DNA from 4 places in the Thalassotalea insulae genome. Region 3 is predicted to be linked to each of the others. Evidence: predicted binding sites of a transcription regulator. Region 3 holds the regulator's gene; each other region holds the start of a gene.

The links. Region 3 encodes FNR, which switches genes on or off when oxygen is low (the NO sensors DNR and NnrR bind a similar motif). Its sites were predicted from a motif close to TTGATCTAGATCAA; they were not measured.
Region 1: a site for FNR is predicted at 2,350-2,363, ahead of QQK06_RS11025 (DUF4856 domain-containing protein). Genes of this name have one in related genera too.
Region 2: a site for FNR is predicted at 2,228-2,241, ahead of QQK06_RS01335 (nitric oxide reductase activation protein NorD). Genes of this name have one in related genera too.
Region 4: a site for FNR is predicted at 2,364-2,377, ahead of QQK06_RS13925 (Hsp20/alpha crystallin family protein). Genes of this name have one in related genera too.

The regions. Positions count from the first base shown of each region.
Region 1 covers NZ_BSST01000001.1:2,429,457-2,433,676, reverse strand. Annotated here, with positions in the region: gene QQK06_RS11030 (imelysin family protein) at 1-358, opposite strand, end outside; gene QQK06_RS11025 (DUF4856 domain-containing protein) at 454-2,229, opposite strand; gene prsT (XrtA/PEP-CTERM system TPR-repeat protein PrsT) at 2,528-4,220, opposite strand, start outside.
Region 2 covers NZ_BSST01000001.1:281,206-285,425, forward strand. Annotated here, with positions in the region: gene QQK06_RS01320 (c-type cytochrome) at 1-446, shown strand, start outside; gene QQK06_RS01325 (cbb3-type cytochrome c oxidase subunit I) at 451-1,842, shown strand; gene QQK06_RS01330 (hypothetical protein) at 1,940-2,197, shown strand; gene QQK06_RS01335 (nitric oxide reductase activation protein NorD) at 2,302-4,137, shown strand; gene QQK06_RS01340 (DnrP protein) at 4,147-4,220, shown strand, end outside.
Region 3 covers NZ_BSST01000001.1:4,315,017-4,319,236, forward strand. Annotated here, with positions in the region: gene QQK06_RS19300 (cytochrome D1 domain-containing protein) at 1-181, opposite strand, end outside; gene QQK06_RS19305 (c-type cytochrome) at 168-527, opposite strand; gene QQK06_RS19310 (sulfite exporter TauE/SafE family protein) at 999-1,667, shown strand; gene fnr (fumarate/nitrate reduction transcriptional regulator Fnr) at 1,713-2,432, shown strand; gene uspE (universal stress protein UspE) at 2,597-3,526, shown strand; gene ttcA (tRNA 2-thiocytidine(32) synthetase TtcA) at 3,641-4,220, shown strand, end outside.
Region 4 covers NZ_BSST01000001.1:3,071,350-3,075,569, forward strand. Annotated here, with positions in the region: gene QQK06_RS13915 (iron-containing alcohol dehydrogenase) at 1-837, shown strand, start outside; gene QQK06_RS13920 (VOC family protein) at 1,066-1,602, shown strand; gene QQK06_RS13925 (Hsp20/alpha crystallin family protein) at 1,853-2,275, opposite strand; gene QQK06_RS13930 (YebC/PmpR family DNA-binding transcriptional regulator) at 2,507-3,235, opposite strand; gene QQK06_RS13935 (hypothetical protein) at 3,422-3,559, opposite strand; gene QQK06_RS13940 (hypothetical protein) at 3,568-4,110, opposite strand.

The DNA.
Region 1 (4,220 bases), 1.9 Mb from region 3:
CTTCTGCTTGTTGCCATACTTGCATGGCATCTTGCCATGCCTGCTGTGCAGCAATTTTTTTGCTAGTAAGCTCGGTAGCTTCAATCAAGGCATCGGCATACTGTTCTTCTGCCTGACAATAGCTATCAACTGCAATGCTCTGGCCTTCAGCCTTAACGACAAACTCTTCAAACGTTGGGGTAATGACATTATCAACCAAATTAGTCACTAACTCAGCTTCATTAAAGCTGGTATCTACAGGCGTTGAATTACCATAGCCCTCTCCTGAGTTGCTACTGGTACTTTCTCCACAGGCACTGATAACTAAAGCTAGAGTAACCATAGTGGCTAGCGAACTTTTAGAAAACTTAGCGAACATGATATCCCTTGATTTTATTGTTAACTTAAAACAGTAAAAGCTTGGTACCGAGGTACCAAGCTTTTTCTTTATAATTTTCTTAGTAGCGAAAGAGATTACCAGTTAGTAACATTTTCCGCATCAAAACTATAGGCAGCCGCTATAATATCACGAGCTTGTATCAATTTAGTTTGATATTCATCAACATCTGCTACCGTTAATACTGGCGCGTCGCCAACTAAACCATGCAAAGTTGCAAAGTCTTGATCTGATAACGGCGAGTATGGGTTAAACTGTAACCCTAAAGCAAAACCTTTTAGCTCTGACCAATGTTTAGCCGTATTGCTATAACTAAATTCGTCTGTACCTAATTTTGATAAATCACTGCTCACATCATTGATGTAATGAACAACCGTAGCTGCAACCGCATTTTCCCACGCGTCTATTGCATCTTTAGCATAGCCTTTTAAGGTTTCCATTTGCTCATCAGTTAACGCATGACCAGCATTGTCATTGATCAAGGCACGGCCAGCTAAAAATGCCGACATTGCATCGGTAGTGTAATCGGTTGGATTGGTATTTGACTTAGTCCCACGATCACGTTTTGCGGCATTCACTGAGTTACCAAAATTAAACTCAGCAGTTAAATCAATTTCACCATCGCCATCACTGTCATGCTTGCCATTCCAATCTGCACGGCCATCATCATCAGAGCTCACTTTGCCTGCTAACTCATTATCGTTATATTCTAGATAATCACGGGCAGCTCCAAAATAACCAAAACCTTCGTCAAACTGGTGCTCTAAATTAGTGTATGCTTTGCCAGAAACTGCACCGGTATTATCAGTTAATAAACCTTTGCTGCCTGTTAAATCATTACCATAAACATCAACAGCTTCATGACCAAAATAATCATCAGTGGCTTGTGAATAAGCAACTGACATTAGTAAGAACTTCTGAATTAATTGTTTTAGATCGGTACCGTCAGTATTGATGTAAAACTCGGTAATCGTATCACCGGTATCAGATACACGATTGTTTCCAACAGTTAAGTAATAATCAACGTTATCAGCTAATTGTTCAAAAAACATATCAACTAAGGTTTCTGGTGTAAATGTACCTTGTGTCCCCCAACCAATAAATGCATCACTTGCAACATCTTTATTACCCCAAGCTTTGTGCTGTCCTTTCTCATCGCGACCAGCTATTTTCCCTACCAAATTTTTGTGGCTGCCCGAAATATCTGTAATAAAGCCTTGCTTGGCACCTGAGGTAAAAGTGATCGGGAAGTTATCGTATTGCTCTTCTGTGGTGCGGAAGAATTTGTTTAATCTGTCTAACACATCCTGTTTTGAAGTAATAATATCGTCTTCAACTTCAGTTTTTAAGGTACTGCCGATGTAATTGTTTAACTCGGCAATTAATACGTGACGAGCAATTTGTCCTGAATATGAAACACTTGAACCGTCTTCAAATTTGCTAGCAAAGCTATACGTATCTAGGACATCATTAACGTCAATAGTTAGCTCTTTGGTAAATGACAAACCACCGTTATCAGTCACAGTAACATTCACCTTGTGTGATGTTGCTTGTTCAAAGTTTACTTGTTTTCCTTCGGCTAACATTAGTGTACTGCCATCAACAGTAAATAGCTCACCTTCAACAGTATAAGTGAACGTATCACCACTGTTTGCATCTGTTGCCGAGAATACACCGATTTCAGCACCTGCTACGTTTTCGTCAACACTGTTAGCGCTAATTGAAATATCTGTTGGTGCTGTATTGCTTGGCGTTACCGGAGTATCTTTTTTAGAAGAACCACCACCGCCACATGCGGTTACTGTAAATAAAGTCACTAAGGTTGATGCTAATAAGCTTTTCTTGAATGTCATGCTAAATCCTAACTGGCTTAGTATATTTTTTGTCATAAATTGTGTGTCGGGGATGCTATCACAAACCGACACACTAATACAAATGAGAATGAATGTTATTTATAACAGTGTCACTATTATTTGATCTAAAACAATAATTTAAACATGTGCGTTCAACTCAAGAGATTAAAATGACAGTATTGCTCCCACATTATTAGCTCAGCACCTTGCCAGAACAAAGCTCATTAAAGCCCAGACATTTCACTGCTGGGCATTTAATAGTTTTAAGGTTTATTAATGTAAAATAAGTGACAATTAGCTATGGTGTAATACCAAATTGTTTTTTCAGGCTAGTAACTTTTTTGACGGATGCCGGTTGCTTCATTGTTCTTTGACTTAGCTTACGCTGTGCCAAGGTTTTTTCACCATTAAGCAATAACGCTTCGACATAATTTAAATAGATTTCTTCTTTCACATTCTGCTGATTAACGGCACGCGCCAAGTGCTGCACTGCCTGACCATAATCTTTTTGTGCCAGATAAATACGCCCAGCAGTATCGAGCACATCAGGCATCTCAGGTCGAATCGCTAACGCCCGCTCAGCGTACTCTTGTGCCTTATCAAGCTGCTGACGTTCCAGATAGAAATACGCCAGATTATTTAAGGCAATAAAGTTTTTGCTATTTAAGGTTAACGCATGCTCATAGCTTTTAATCGCGCCATCAACATCATTGGCAATTTGCAACTGTGCATACTGCATTAAACTTTCACCATCGCTAGGATGGTCTTTTACATGCTCGGCTAAAAACTCTCTCGCTTGCTGTTGCTGCCCTAAATTACGTAAACATAGCTGTATTAACCTTACATTACGTGCTGATGGTTGTGCCTGATAAGCCGCTTGCAGATTAGGTAAGGCATCTTTAAATTGCTCGTCCGCCAGTTGCAGTTGACCTTGTAACCCTTTAGCAAACGGTGAAGTCTTTGCTTTATCTTCAAGTGTGGTAAATGAAGCACGCGCTTGCTCAAGTTGCCCTTTAATTAACTGAAAATGAATATTAAATAAACGAACTTCAAGGTTATTTTTATCTTTTTGCAAATAATCACTACTGATCACTAATGCTTTGTCATATTTCCGCTGACTGTTGAGCAGCACCAAATTACTGATCACTGCTTCTTTATTATTTGGCTCAGCTTCCAGCCACTGCTGATTTAAACTAGTCAGCTGATCATATTGTTTCGCTTGATAATATGCCTGGCTGAGCGTTTGCCAGTATATTTGTGGAGCTCCCTCTTTTGGAAAGTCGCTCAGGGTATCTATACTGTCCTGATATTGCTTTTGATAAAGATACGCTTTCGCCAGTAACAACCGTAATGCTTGATTGTCAGGATTTTGTTGCTGCCGAGATTGAATTAACTGAAAAGCTTGTTGCTGGTTGTTATTAGCAACGGCAAAGGCATAGTATTTTACTAAAGCACCGATATGGTTAGGTTTTTCAGCCAAAATATGTTCAATACTTTGTTTGGCACTTGGATAATCTTTTTCAGCAATCGCAAGTTCCGCTAACGCCATATGCGCACCAACATACTTTGGATCTTTCGCTAATATCTGTTGATATTTCTGCTTTGCTAATGCTTTATTCTGTTGATGCACATACACGGTTGCTTCTAACATTAACGCTTGGAGATCACCACTATCATCAGCTTGCCAACGCTTTGCTAGCTCAAGCGCTTTATCATATTGCTTAGTTGATAAATATGCGGTTGCGAGTGTTTGCCGGGTAAAAGCTTGCTGCGGCTTTTTATCTAAAGCTTGCTCTAACTTAGCAATACCAGAAACGTCATTTAATGATAATTTCAATAAGCCTAAACGAGTCAAGTCTGCCGCTGATTCAGCTGTTAGTTCATCAGACTTTTCTAAAATCATTTTTGCTTTATCAACATCGCCACTTTTTATCAGGGCTAGGCCTACCGTTGATAATAAGGCATTGTCTTTATCAGATAAGCCTTCCAAT
Region 2 (4,220 bases), 4.0 Mb from region 3:
TGTCTGATAGCTTTACTAAAGGCATGGCTCGAAATATTTATTATGGAGGAAGTATATTCTTCATATTAATATTTTTGGGCTTAACCTTGCACACAACAAAAGAAATGCCTAAACGGGATCATCGTGAAAATATTACCGAAGCTGTAGAGCGCGGTAAGGAGTTATGGGAAAAAAATAACTGCATAGGTTGTCATACATTAATTGGTGAAGGCGCATATTTTGCTCCTGAATTATCGAATGTATATCAACGTCGCGGTGGTGGAAATTTAGATTCATTCAAAGCATTTATGAATGGCTGGATGAAAGCACAACCATTAAATATTCCTGGTCGCCGTCAAATGCCTAACTTTCACCTAACTGATCAAGAAATTGATGATTTAGCTGAATTTTTGAAGTGGACGGCAGAAACCGATACTAATAACTGGCCGCCAAACGATGAGGGATAATGCGATGAATACTCTAAAATATCAATCTCAAGCAGTCGCAAAGCCTTATTTTGTTTTTGCTTTAATTTTATTCGTTGGTCAAATTTTGTTTGGCTTATTAATGGGCTTACAATACGTCGTTGGTGATATTGATGGTGGTCTTATTCCGTTCAATGTTGCACGTATGGTACATACCAACTTACTGATTGTTTGGCTGTTATTTGGCTTTATGGGGGCCGCTTATTATTTAGTACCTGAAGAATCAGAAACTGAACTCTATAGTCCTAAATTAGCCATTGCGCTATTTTGGATATTTGCCGTCGCTGGCGTACTAACCATTCTTGGTTATCTGTTAGTGCCCTATTCTAAACTTGCGGACTATACGTTAAACCATATCTGGCCAACGATGGGACGTGAGTTCTTAGAACAGCCGACAATTACTAAACTTGGAATTGTAGTTGTTGCATTAGGTTTCTTATTTAACTTAGGCATGACAATACTTAAAGGTCGTAAAACCGTTATTAATATCGTGTTGCTAACTGGTCTTGTCGGCTTAGCCGTTATGTTCTTATTCTCTTTCTATAACCCTTCAAACTTAGCGCTAGATAAGCTTTTCTGGTGGTATGTCGTGCACTTATGGGTAGAAGGTGTTTGGGAATTGATCATGGGTGCGATTTTGGCCTATGTCTTAATCAAAATAACTGGTGTAGACCGTGAAGTTATCGAAAAATGGTTATATGTCATTATTGCAATGGCGCTGATCACAGGTATTTTAGGTACCGGTCACCACTTCTATTGGTTAATGACGCCAGAATACTGGCAGTGGATTGGTAGTGTCTTCTCTGCACTTGAACCTTTACCTTTCTTTGCCATGGTATTGTACGCATTTAATATGGTCAACAGACGCCGTCGTGAGCATCCTAATAAAGCTGCCACCTTATGGGCATTAGGAACAGCGGTAATGGCGTTCTTAGGCGCTGGCGTATGGGGCTTCTTACACACCTTGGCTCCGGTCAACTACTTTACCCACGGCACGCAAATTACCGCAGCCCACGGTCATATGGCATTCTATGGCGCATATGCGATGATAGTAATGACCATTATTTCTTATGCTATGCCGAAGATCCGCGGTATTGGTGAAGCAATGAGCAACCGATCTCAAGTATGGGAAATGTGGGGCTTCTGGCTAATGACCGTTGCCATGGTATTTATCACCTTATTCCTAACAGGTGCTGGTGTACTCCAAGTATGGTTACAACGTATACCTGAAACAGGTGAGGCATTAAGCTTTATGGTGACACAAGATAAACTCGCTATTTTCTACTGGTTACGTGAAGCTGCGGGTGTCGTATTCTTACTTGGTTTAATTGCTTACCTATATAGCTTCTTTGTTGATAAAAAAGCAGCTGAAGCTTAATATTTATTAGCGATAAAATACTTATAATGATTGGCCGTGCTATTAATTAGCGCGGCCTTTATTTATTTAACCTCAGGTTATTTAGGATAATTTACCAATGGCAAACTCCCAAGCTATCAGAAAAACGACGCCACACCTGCTACAAAAAGTAGCCAAAATTATCGCTGTAATAAGCACTTTGGTGGCAATAAGCTGTTTGATCTATGCCACAGTATTTATCGATCAACAAAATGATGTAATGAAGGCAAGTTTCGGCGCTTCGGCATTTTTCTTTTTTATGATCGCCATAGTATTAAAAGTCATAGCAGATACCAACCTGCCAAACCTTAAAATTTCTGATAATAAGGAGAAATAACCATTAAATAGTTAATTGCTACAACCTCTTTTGATTTAAGTCACAAACTCTGTTGACTAATATCATTACACTCTAGTTAATTACACCTGAAATAGTGAACAAATATGGAAGAGTGGATTGGTGGTCTATGGCATAAATATATCACCCGAAAAGCGAGCGAAAATTTTGTTGATGCAGAAGTCAGTTTTGCTGAGGTCAATAAATCCGTTGGCGTGGTATATCGTGCGTTAGGTGGCGAAAGCGTAAAACGAATTGAAGCTGCCAGTGCCAGAGATTATATTGTCAGGCGAAGTCTGCTACAAAAAATAGCAGGAGAAAACAAGCAATTAAGCTTAGCATGGCAAGATGATGAAAGCTTAAGATTACCCGAAAAACTCGCCGTTTTTCCCGATAAATCCCTCAATAGAGATCTCTATATTTGGCTGGCGGTATTAGCGGCACATCAGCAAGGGAAATTTAACCATTGGGCGATAGATAATCAGCAGCTCGTTGTTGATGTGTTAACCAAATACCCAGCGTTAAAACCGAGGTACCAAAAACTGGCACAGGCCTTTATTAACCATCGCCCTGACTGCAGTAAACGCCCTATAGCAGAGCAACAAATGGAGCAGGCGATCATCTGCGCCATAAAAGAACCTGGCTCAGTTAGTGACTTCCCTACTGTTAATTATGCACCACAAGCTGTATACCTTTGGTTATATCCCTCCGCACATACTGATGCATTAGTAGAGCCTGATTACCAAGAAAACGAGTCCGAAGAAACCGAAAACTCCAATTCTGTCGCTAAAAGTAATGCAAGTCGTAAAAAAGCAGAGCGTGTTGATAACCCGAATGAAAAAGATGGCATGATGATTTTCCGTCTGGAAAGCATGTTTTCATGGAGCGAATTTAGCAAGTTAGATCGAGGCGTAGATGACAGCGATGATGATGAAGACAATACAAGGGTTGCAGAAGACCTTGATAACATTACCTTAAGTAAACAACATGAGCAAAAAAGCGCACGGATAAAGATTGATTTGGACTTACCATCTGCTTCCGAAGATGATATTCCATTAGCTGATGGCATTAAATTACCGGAATGGGATTATAAAATACAGCGTTTGGTGGCAGACAGATGTTTACTTTTTCCCATGCTACCGCGAGACAGTACACCGCAAAAGCTACCTTTTAAATTGCAAAAAACGGCTAACTTGATCCGGGCGCAATTTGAGCAGCTACAAAGTATTCGATACTGGTTAAAGACGCAACCTCAGGGGGAAGAACTAGACCTAGCAGCTTGGTTAGATTTTCATGTCGAAAGCCAAATATCACCGACCAAAGAGAAAGGGCTATATCAAAGCTTTAGGGGAAACAACCGAGATATTTCCAGTTTACTGTTGGCCGACTTTTCAATGTCAACAGATGCCTATTTAGATGATAATAACCGTGTTATCGATGTAGTAAAAGACAGCATGATGCTGTTTGGCGAAGCATTAAATGCCGTTGGTGATAATTTTGCCATGTATGGTTTTTCTTCGGTGAAACGCAGTAATATTCGCTTTACCGTATTAAAGAACTTTACAGAGCGTTATGACGATAACATCAGAGGGCGATTACAAGCGATTAGACCTGGATTTTATACGCGTATGGGCGCTGCAATACGTCAGGCAACAAAAATTTTAACGGAGCAAAAAAGTACACAGAAATTATTGTTAATATTAACCGATGGCAAACCAAATGATATTGATCATTATGAAGGCAGGTTTGGTGTAGAAGATACCAAACAGGCGATAACCGAAGCGCTCAAGCTAGGGATAAAACCGTTTTGTTTAACCATAGATCAAGAAGCAGCCGACTATTTGCCCTATCTATTTGGTAGCAATGGTTATACCGTTATTCATAAGCCCTCCCAATTGCCGGTGCGCTTACCACAATTATACTATCAACTCACTCATCAATAGGTTGTAGCAATGTCGCCAGATAACGTTCCGTGTTTATACTGTCAAACCCCCAATGATAGTCAAAATACCCATTGTCAAAACTG
Region 3 (4,220 bases):
TATGTTCGACAATTTGCACCTGGCCGCTAGCTCTTTCAATAATGACGCCGATATCGCCAGTTGAGCGCAGTGTTGTTACTTTAGTATTTTCTTTGACATCCGTGGTTTGACTACATGATGACAGTAAAGACACACTGACTAATGCTACTGCGATTATTGCTAAAGATTTATTCTTTCTCATGGTTCATCCCTTGTAATAACAGCTTGCTGATCCACAAAGCTTCTTGTTCATTAATGATCGACTTCCACGGCGGCATTGCCGTACCTGGCCTGCCGTGGGTAATAGTGTTTTGTAAAAGTAATAAGGGCTTATTTTTTAGCGCCTCTTTCGTTAGTGCCGGTCCTAAGCCACCTTTTAATGTCATACCATGACATGAACCGCAGTCCTGTTTCACAAGGTGAATAAGCTGCTTTTGACGCGCTTTACTGATGGAAACCTGGCTGGATTTCGCATGTAACGCCAAAGGGTAAAACGCAAGTACAGTAGCTAACGCCACGATTGAGCAAATTTTGCTTATCCCATTCACTTTTTAACTGCCTTTATTACCGTTAACTGATAGGTGCAAGCTAATTTATCGAAAGTACTAAAACAATTTGTTGTTGGAGATCATGCTTTTTATCTTGAATAAGCAGATTGATTGATTCAAATCACATTTGCGGCAAATTAACAAAATTATGCAACTATTAAGGGCTGTTAATCTTTGCTGTTTGAATTTAGTTGACCCCTTTAGGCAGCATCTGTTTGGCATTTCTACTGTGTTGCCCCGCATGGATGTGGGATAAGGTGACTTTGCAGGAGCATAAAATCATTACCGCTTGATTTGAGTAGAATGACTACAGGTCACAAACGCTGCAGTGTATCAATACCAAACAAGTTGCTACAAAAACAAACTTGAGATCAACAGACTCTAGTTTAGAGCGAAGATTTTTAAAAAATTATCTTTTAGATTCAACGGCGTGATATCATCTATACCAAAGTTATAAGCTTAGTTAAATTAATGGAAATCGATTATTTTTCCGCATTTATTATCGGCTTGATGGGCTCAGGGCACTGTATCGGCATGTGTGGTGGAATCACCACCATGTTTACCTCTTCCTTAGCCAAAGACGCTAAAAATCATCCACTTTACGTTATCAGTTACCATATTGGCCGCATCTCATCATATGCATTGATTGGTGCAATAGCCGGCTTTACCGGTTCACTTGCCGCCAAAAATATCGGTTTACCGATCACCGGATTAAAAATCATCGCTGGCATATTTTTAATCTTACTCGGCCTCTATATGGGCCAATGGCTGATGTGGTTGACTAAGGTAGAAATGCTTGGCAAACACTTGTGGCAATATATTTCGCCATTTAGTAAAAAATTATTGCCGGTTAACAACTTAAAGCAGGCATTGTTACTAGGTGCACTATGGGGCTGGTTACCTTGTGGTTTGGTTTATTCAACCTTAACTTGGTCACTGGCTAGTGGTAGTGGAAAAACGGGGGCGTTAATTATGATGTGTTTTGGTTTAGGAACACTCCCCGCACTGCTATTTTTATCTTTTGGAATAGTGCAAGGGCAGCAATTATTCAAAAATGTTCGCGTCAGAAAGTTCATCGCTTTACTACTCATTGCTTATGGCATTTTTACATTAAACATTGCATACAGAACCCTATTTTAATACCATAGCAAAGGTAGCAACCAAGATTGAGTGATAAAGGATTTTATGTATAAGAATCAATGTTCCGGTCAGCAGCATATCCACTGCCAAAATTGTAGTATTAGTGAGCTATGTCTGCCTTTCTCGTTAAACGATCGGGAGATGGATACGCTCGATCAAATTATCGATCGTAAACGCCCAATCCATAAAGGTGAAGAGCTGTTCCAAGACGGTCAGAAAATGCAGTCCTTGTATGCAATTCGCTCTGGTACTTTTAAAACATTTACCGTGAATGAAAGTGGCGAAGAACAAATTACCGGTTTTCACCTCGCTGGTGATTTACTTGGCTTTGATGCTATTGCTGCCACTGAGCACCCAAGCTTTGCTAAGGCATTAGAAACATCTATGGTCTGTGAGATCCCTTACAATACTTTAGATAACCTATCGAACAGCATGCCGAAATTAAAAAAACAAATTTTGCGCATGATGAGCAGTGAAATCAAAACCGATCAACAAATGTTAACTTTGCTTAACCGTAAAAATGCCGAGCAACGTTTAGCAACCTTTATCAGCTCATTAAGTGCTCGTTATCAAGCACGTGGCTTATCAGCAAAAGAGTTTCGTTTAACCATGACCCGCAGTGATATCGGCAATTATATTGGTTTAACCGTGGAAACTATTAGCCGCTTATTAAACCGTTTTCATAAGAGCGGCATTATTCAAGTTGACGGTAAACTCATTACTATTTTAGATATAGATAAACTAAACGAGTGTGCTGATTTATAAATCAGCACACCTTGTGTATTCCTCCCTACTTTTACTACTTCCTCAACACTAAGATTGATCAAATACTTTTTGATTTAAAACAAAGTATTAATGTTTAATATTGCCGTATTCTCGCTATACTGAAGATAAGTTAATAACCAGTTTTATCTTAATTGGAGCGGATAATGGAAAAGTATCAAAAAATATTAGCAGTGATAGATCCAACAACTGAAGAGCAAAAAGCCCTGAAGCGTGCAGTAGAGTTAGCGAAAAAAACGGGAGCTATGATCACCGCATTTTTGTCGATTTATGACTTTTCCTATGAAATGACAACTATGCTATCAAGTGATGAACGCGAAGCTATGCGTCAATCCTTAATTAATGATCGTATCCAGTGGCTCAATGACATAATTGATAGTATCGACCATCAAGATCTCACTATTGACAGCAAGGTGATTTGGCATAACCGTCCATTTGAACCTATTATCGAACAGGTATTAAAGCATCAATACGACATAGTCATCAAAGGCACCCATCAGCACGATAAACTAAAATCTGTAATTTTCACCCCAACCGACTGGCATATTTTAAGAAAATGCCCATGCCCTGTTTTATTGGTGAAAGAGCATTCCTGGCCAATTAACGGCAATATTGTGGCCGCATTAAATGTTGGCAGTGATGAATCTGAACACCAATCGCTCAATGTCAAAATAACTGAAGAAGCCATTCATTTATCTAAACTTATTTTAGCCAATATTCATTTAGTCAATTCTTTCCCTGGTACACCGGTAAACATTGCCATTGAAATCCCTGAATTTAACGCCAGTGAATATAACGATTCGATGTTTAACCATCATAAAGAAGCGATGGCAAAACACGCGCAGAGCTATTCAATTGGTGAAGAGCATACCCATGTAGTTGAAGGTTTACCCGAAGATGTCATTGAAAATTTATCAAACGAGTTAGATGCAGAATTGGTTATTTTAGGCACGGTTGGCCGTACGGGTATTTCTGCCGCTCTAATTGGTAATACAGCAGAACATGTTATCGATCGACTGAATTGTGATGTTTTGGCATTAAAACCTGATGGCTACGTCTCCCCTATGGCGGAATAATCTTAGGCTGATGACAACAAACTGAGCGTTAATACCTTTGAGATAAGATGTTACTTAACGCTCAGTTTGTATATAATACGCGCCGATTTTTGATTTAAATATGATGAACGCGCGATGGCCAGTACTCTACTTACAAATACATTAACTTCACAGCAAAAAACACAACTCAATAAACTTGAGAAAAGACTTCGTCGTCATGTTGGTCAAGCAATTGCCCAATATAATATGATTGAAGATGGTGACAAGATAATGGTTTGTTTATCTGGCGGCAAAGACAGTTACGCGTTACTATCCATCTTGTTGATTTTAAAGGAATCGGCGCCGATACATTTTGATATTGTTGCTGTTAACCTAGATCAGAAACAGCCAGGCTTTCCTGAAGATGTGCTGCCCAATTATCTTGCTTCACTCAATGTTGATTATAAAATTATCGAAGAAGATACCTACGCAATAGTCAAAGAAAAAATTCCTGAAGGCAAAACCACCTGTAGTTTATGCTCACGCTTACGTCGAGCAGTGCTATATCGGGTAGCTAAAGAGCTTAATGCCACTAAAATTGCGCTAGGACACCACAGAGATGACATGATAGAGACTATGATGCTCAATATGTTTTACGGCGGCAAATTAAAAGCGATGCCAGCCAAACTAGTCTCAGATAATGGTGAACATGTCGTCATTCGCCCATTAGCCTTTT
Region 4 (4,220 bases), 1.2 Mb from region 3:
GCAATTGCTGCCAGTGTCGTGAAAAATAAACCGATTAAAGCATTAGCTGGTTTATTTAAAATACGTAAGCCATTGCCGCTTTTTATTGCGGTGCCAACTACCGCAGGCACTGGTTCTGAAGGTACCTTAGTCGCGGTGATAAGTGATAAAGAGCAACAAAAAAAATTTACTGTCGTCGATCCTTGTTTGGTGCCAAAAATAGCAATTTTAGATCCGTTATTAATGCTCGGTTTGCCAGCATATATCACCGCACATACCGGTATTGATGCTCTTACTCATGCGATTGAGTCTTATATTGGTCGCCATAGTAATAGCTTAACGAAAGATTATAGTGTTGGCGCGATCAAACGAATATTTGAATATTTACCACTTGCTTTTACTCAAGGAAATAATGTTAAAGCGCGTAGTGAAATGGCGTTAGCTAGCTACTATGCAGGACTTGCTTTTACTCGAACTTCTGTCGGCTATGTGCATGCCATTGCCCATCAGTTAGGGGCTATTTACCATATACCTCATGGGCTGGCAAATGCCGTTGTATTAACTCATGTACTTGATTTTTCTTTCGACAAGGCATATCCGGCGTATGCGGACATTGCTTATCAAACAGGACTTGCTAATAAAACAGATGATAGCAAGCAAGCGGCAATGGCATTTGTTGAAAAAGTAACATCACTGGCTAAGCAACTTAACATTCCTGAAACTTTCCAAGAACTTAAGGCCGAGGATATTGATGATATCGCGCAACGGGCAATTAAAGAAGCGTATTGTGATTATCCGGTGCCTAAAGTCATGTCGGTTAACCAATGCCGAATAATACTAGAAAAACTGCTCCCGTAAATTAAGTTGGTTACCCCCCCATATAGTAAGTTAAAACAACTCTCGAATAGTTAAATTATTGCTCCTAGGAGAGCAATGTTATGGTATTTATCTTGCTCTATTGCTAAGTATTATAAATAGTAAATAAGTTATAGTGCGCAAGCTTTACATCGGTTGATAGATAAACACGCTATTATAAAGAAAATATCAATGTTGGCTGGCTAACTGGCCAAGGAACTAAGGATTTTCATGAATCAGAAAGCTATTGCAATACTTGGTGACTATAAAGAATTTTATACATTACAGGCCCAACGGTTACAAAAACTTGGTATTGATATAGAAGGTTTAGCGGTCAGTCATTTGGCTTTTCGTACTGAGACGCTTGCTGAATACTTGGTTGTCCGCAAGAAACTTGAAACCATATGTTCAGCTAATGTTGAAAATACTTGGAATGGCAGACCGATATCAAAGCTTCTTTTAAAAGAGCCATTACAGTTATCTCAAAAGGCTACAACTTCTTTGATAGAACTTATTCCACCAGTTCATCAATGCGTCTATAAAATGGGCTTGGAACATTTAGGGATTGTTATAGGAGCAACTTTTGCAGAGTTTGGGAGATTGCATTGTGATAAGTTTTCGGGACAACAAGAGCAAAGTGAATTTTGTCAGCCGTACTTTATAACGTTTCCAGACCATACCAATGTAAAATTTTACCGATATTCATTACAGAAGGTATGTGTGCTGGAAGGAAAACATTTCGATGATTTTTATCATGAAATTAATTAAAACATCATAGCTTTTTAGAATACTTGCCAGATAAATGGGCATCCCAAAAATCTATTCAGAACATTGCCAAGCAAGGCTAATTAGATATTTCTTTGAGGGGGACGTTGAATCATCGACGCGGGCTTTTGACACCGAGGTTGTTTTATTACCAAACTCAGTAAATTGAATAACTAACAGCCAAACTTGATAAAGTGTTGCAATCAAATTTGGCTGTTTCAATTAACACTATTAGGATAGATTAATGTTGCTATTAATTTATCTTTATCCGACGTTTTTCCTGTTCTTGCTCAACCACTTTGGGGGCGCTGAGTTTAAGCAGACCATCTTCAAATTTTGCATCAATGTCTTGAGCGCTGACATTGTTACCAACAGTAAAACTTCTACTGAAAAAGCCGGTGCGACGTTCTCTGCGGATAACTTTGTCTTTTTCAGATTTAGTTTCTTCATTGGTTTTCGCTTCGATGGTGAGAACGCCATCGTGCAATTGCACAGAAACATCATCTTTTTTAACTCCAGGTAGTTCGGCGAGAATTTCGTAATGATCTTCCTTGTCGGTTATATCGACTCTTGGCGCAAAAAAGCTTTTTTCATCGCTTTTATGCTTATTGCTTAGGAAGTTATCAAAGAAATTATCCATATCGAACCATTGTTCACGAGGTAATAAGCTCATCATTTGCTCCTTAACTTTATTTGGATCACGCTATTAATATAAGGTTAAAATTTAATCATTAAAGTCTATTTTCCAATTAAAATAACGAATATTGATCCAGATTAATAAATGAACTATTTTGTAAAAGTAGGTCAGTTTCTGGAATGAAATTTGACGCAAATTTTGTAAGAGCAAACAACAAAAAAGCACGCTAAATTAGCGTGCTTTAAGTTATCTTAATTATTGAGGTCTAAATTAATCTTGCGGTAGTTCCGCATTATGATAAACGTTTTGTACGTCTTCACAGTCATCGAGCATTGCTAAAAACTTTTCAAAGTTTGCAATGTCATCTTCATTGGTTATTTCAGTATAAGTTTGCGGTACCCAAGTAATTTCTTCTACTTCCAAATCATACTCTGGCATGCTCTCGGTAAACGCAGTTTTAATTTTGAAAAATTCGGTATGTGGTGCATGGACAGTAATGATTCCGTCTTCCAGCTCTACATCGGTGACGTCAATATCTGCCATCATCAGGTTTTCTAATACCGTTTCGTCGTCTTCGCCTTTAAATGCAAAAACTGCTTGATGATCAAACATATGCGATACCGTACCCGTGGAACCAATTTTTGAATTGGTTTTAGTAAAGCATTGACGGACATCTTTAATGGTGCGGTTGTTGTTATCGGTTAAACAATCGATGATCACCATACAGTTACCTGGACCAAAACCTTCATAACGCGCCTCGGCATAATCTTCACCGCCCGTACCTTTAGCTTTTTCAATCGCTTTTTCAATAACGTGGCTTGGAACCTGATCTTTCTTCGCTTTTTCTATGGTGCGGCGCAGCGTTAAGTTACCGTCAGGGTCAACACCACCATTTTTCGCGATCACATAAATTTCTTTACCGTATTTAGAGTAAAGTTTGGTTTTTTGGCCCGCAGTTTTGGCCATGGATAATTTACGGTTTTGGTAAGCTCTGCCCATCTTTTTTGATCTCGTATCTTGTTTAAAACAAACTGGCAGAATTCTAACAGCCTATCGTCAGGCTTTCTAGGGGCGAGGTGTTTTTATTGGTGAAAATTACCGCTGGCAGAGTTGAAGAGTGTAACGATAAAAAAAGGCGATAAGTGAGAATGTGCTTATCGCCATAATCAATAAGGAGTGCTCATCTTAAGTTACCTTATGCTGTCGATGTGTGCCCAAGGTGGATAATTGATAATGCTCCATATTCCATTGCGAGGTACTTAAGTGTTTAAGCTGATACAAAAACAGATAATATTGAGATACGGTTGTTATGATAATGTTCATAATTCCCTCTAGTCTGCTAAGCTTTCAACGCTATTGTCAGGTGAGTCAATCACGCGGATTGCTTTTTTGAAATACCTGATATTGTCGATAACGATCTTATTACTTGATAAGGCTTTTGCCGTAGAGAAATCTTCATAGGCACTTAAGTTATCGTCATTTAAAAATCGGGCAATACCACGGTTGCTATAGGCCAGCGCTTTTAATTCTTTACCTTTTCTTCCTCGGGCTGCGTTGGAAGAAAGTGCAGATATTGCGCTAGTGCATGAACTTTCGGCAGCGGCTAATTTATAGGTTTTTATATGAGCGACACAGTACCCCATTAATCGTGCAAAACGATCGCTTGAAACTTTACTTGATAAATCTGTGAGTCCTTGATGGTAGTTGCCGGCAATTAAATTTTCGCTCCCAACAGCATCTTGGATCACCGCGACGGTAAAGTTTTCATTGTTGGTGTTCGCTATTGCTGAGCTAGTGCAAAGTAATATGGTAGCGGGTAAGAAATTACTAAACAGTGAACTTATTTTTGAGCGTGTTTTTGAACTTGGCTTCATGGTGTTTTCCTTAATTAATCCGTTGAAAGAAACGTCAACTCAATTGACGTTTATCACTTTAAAAAAACACTGTTATGCTGACAAACGATTAAAATACACCTATAAAGTGA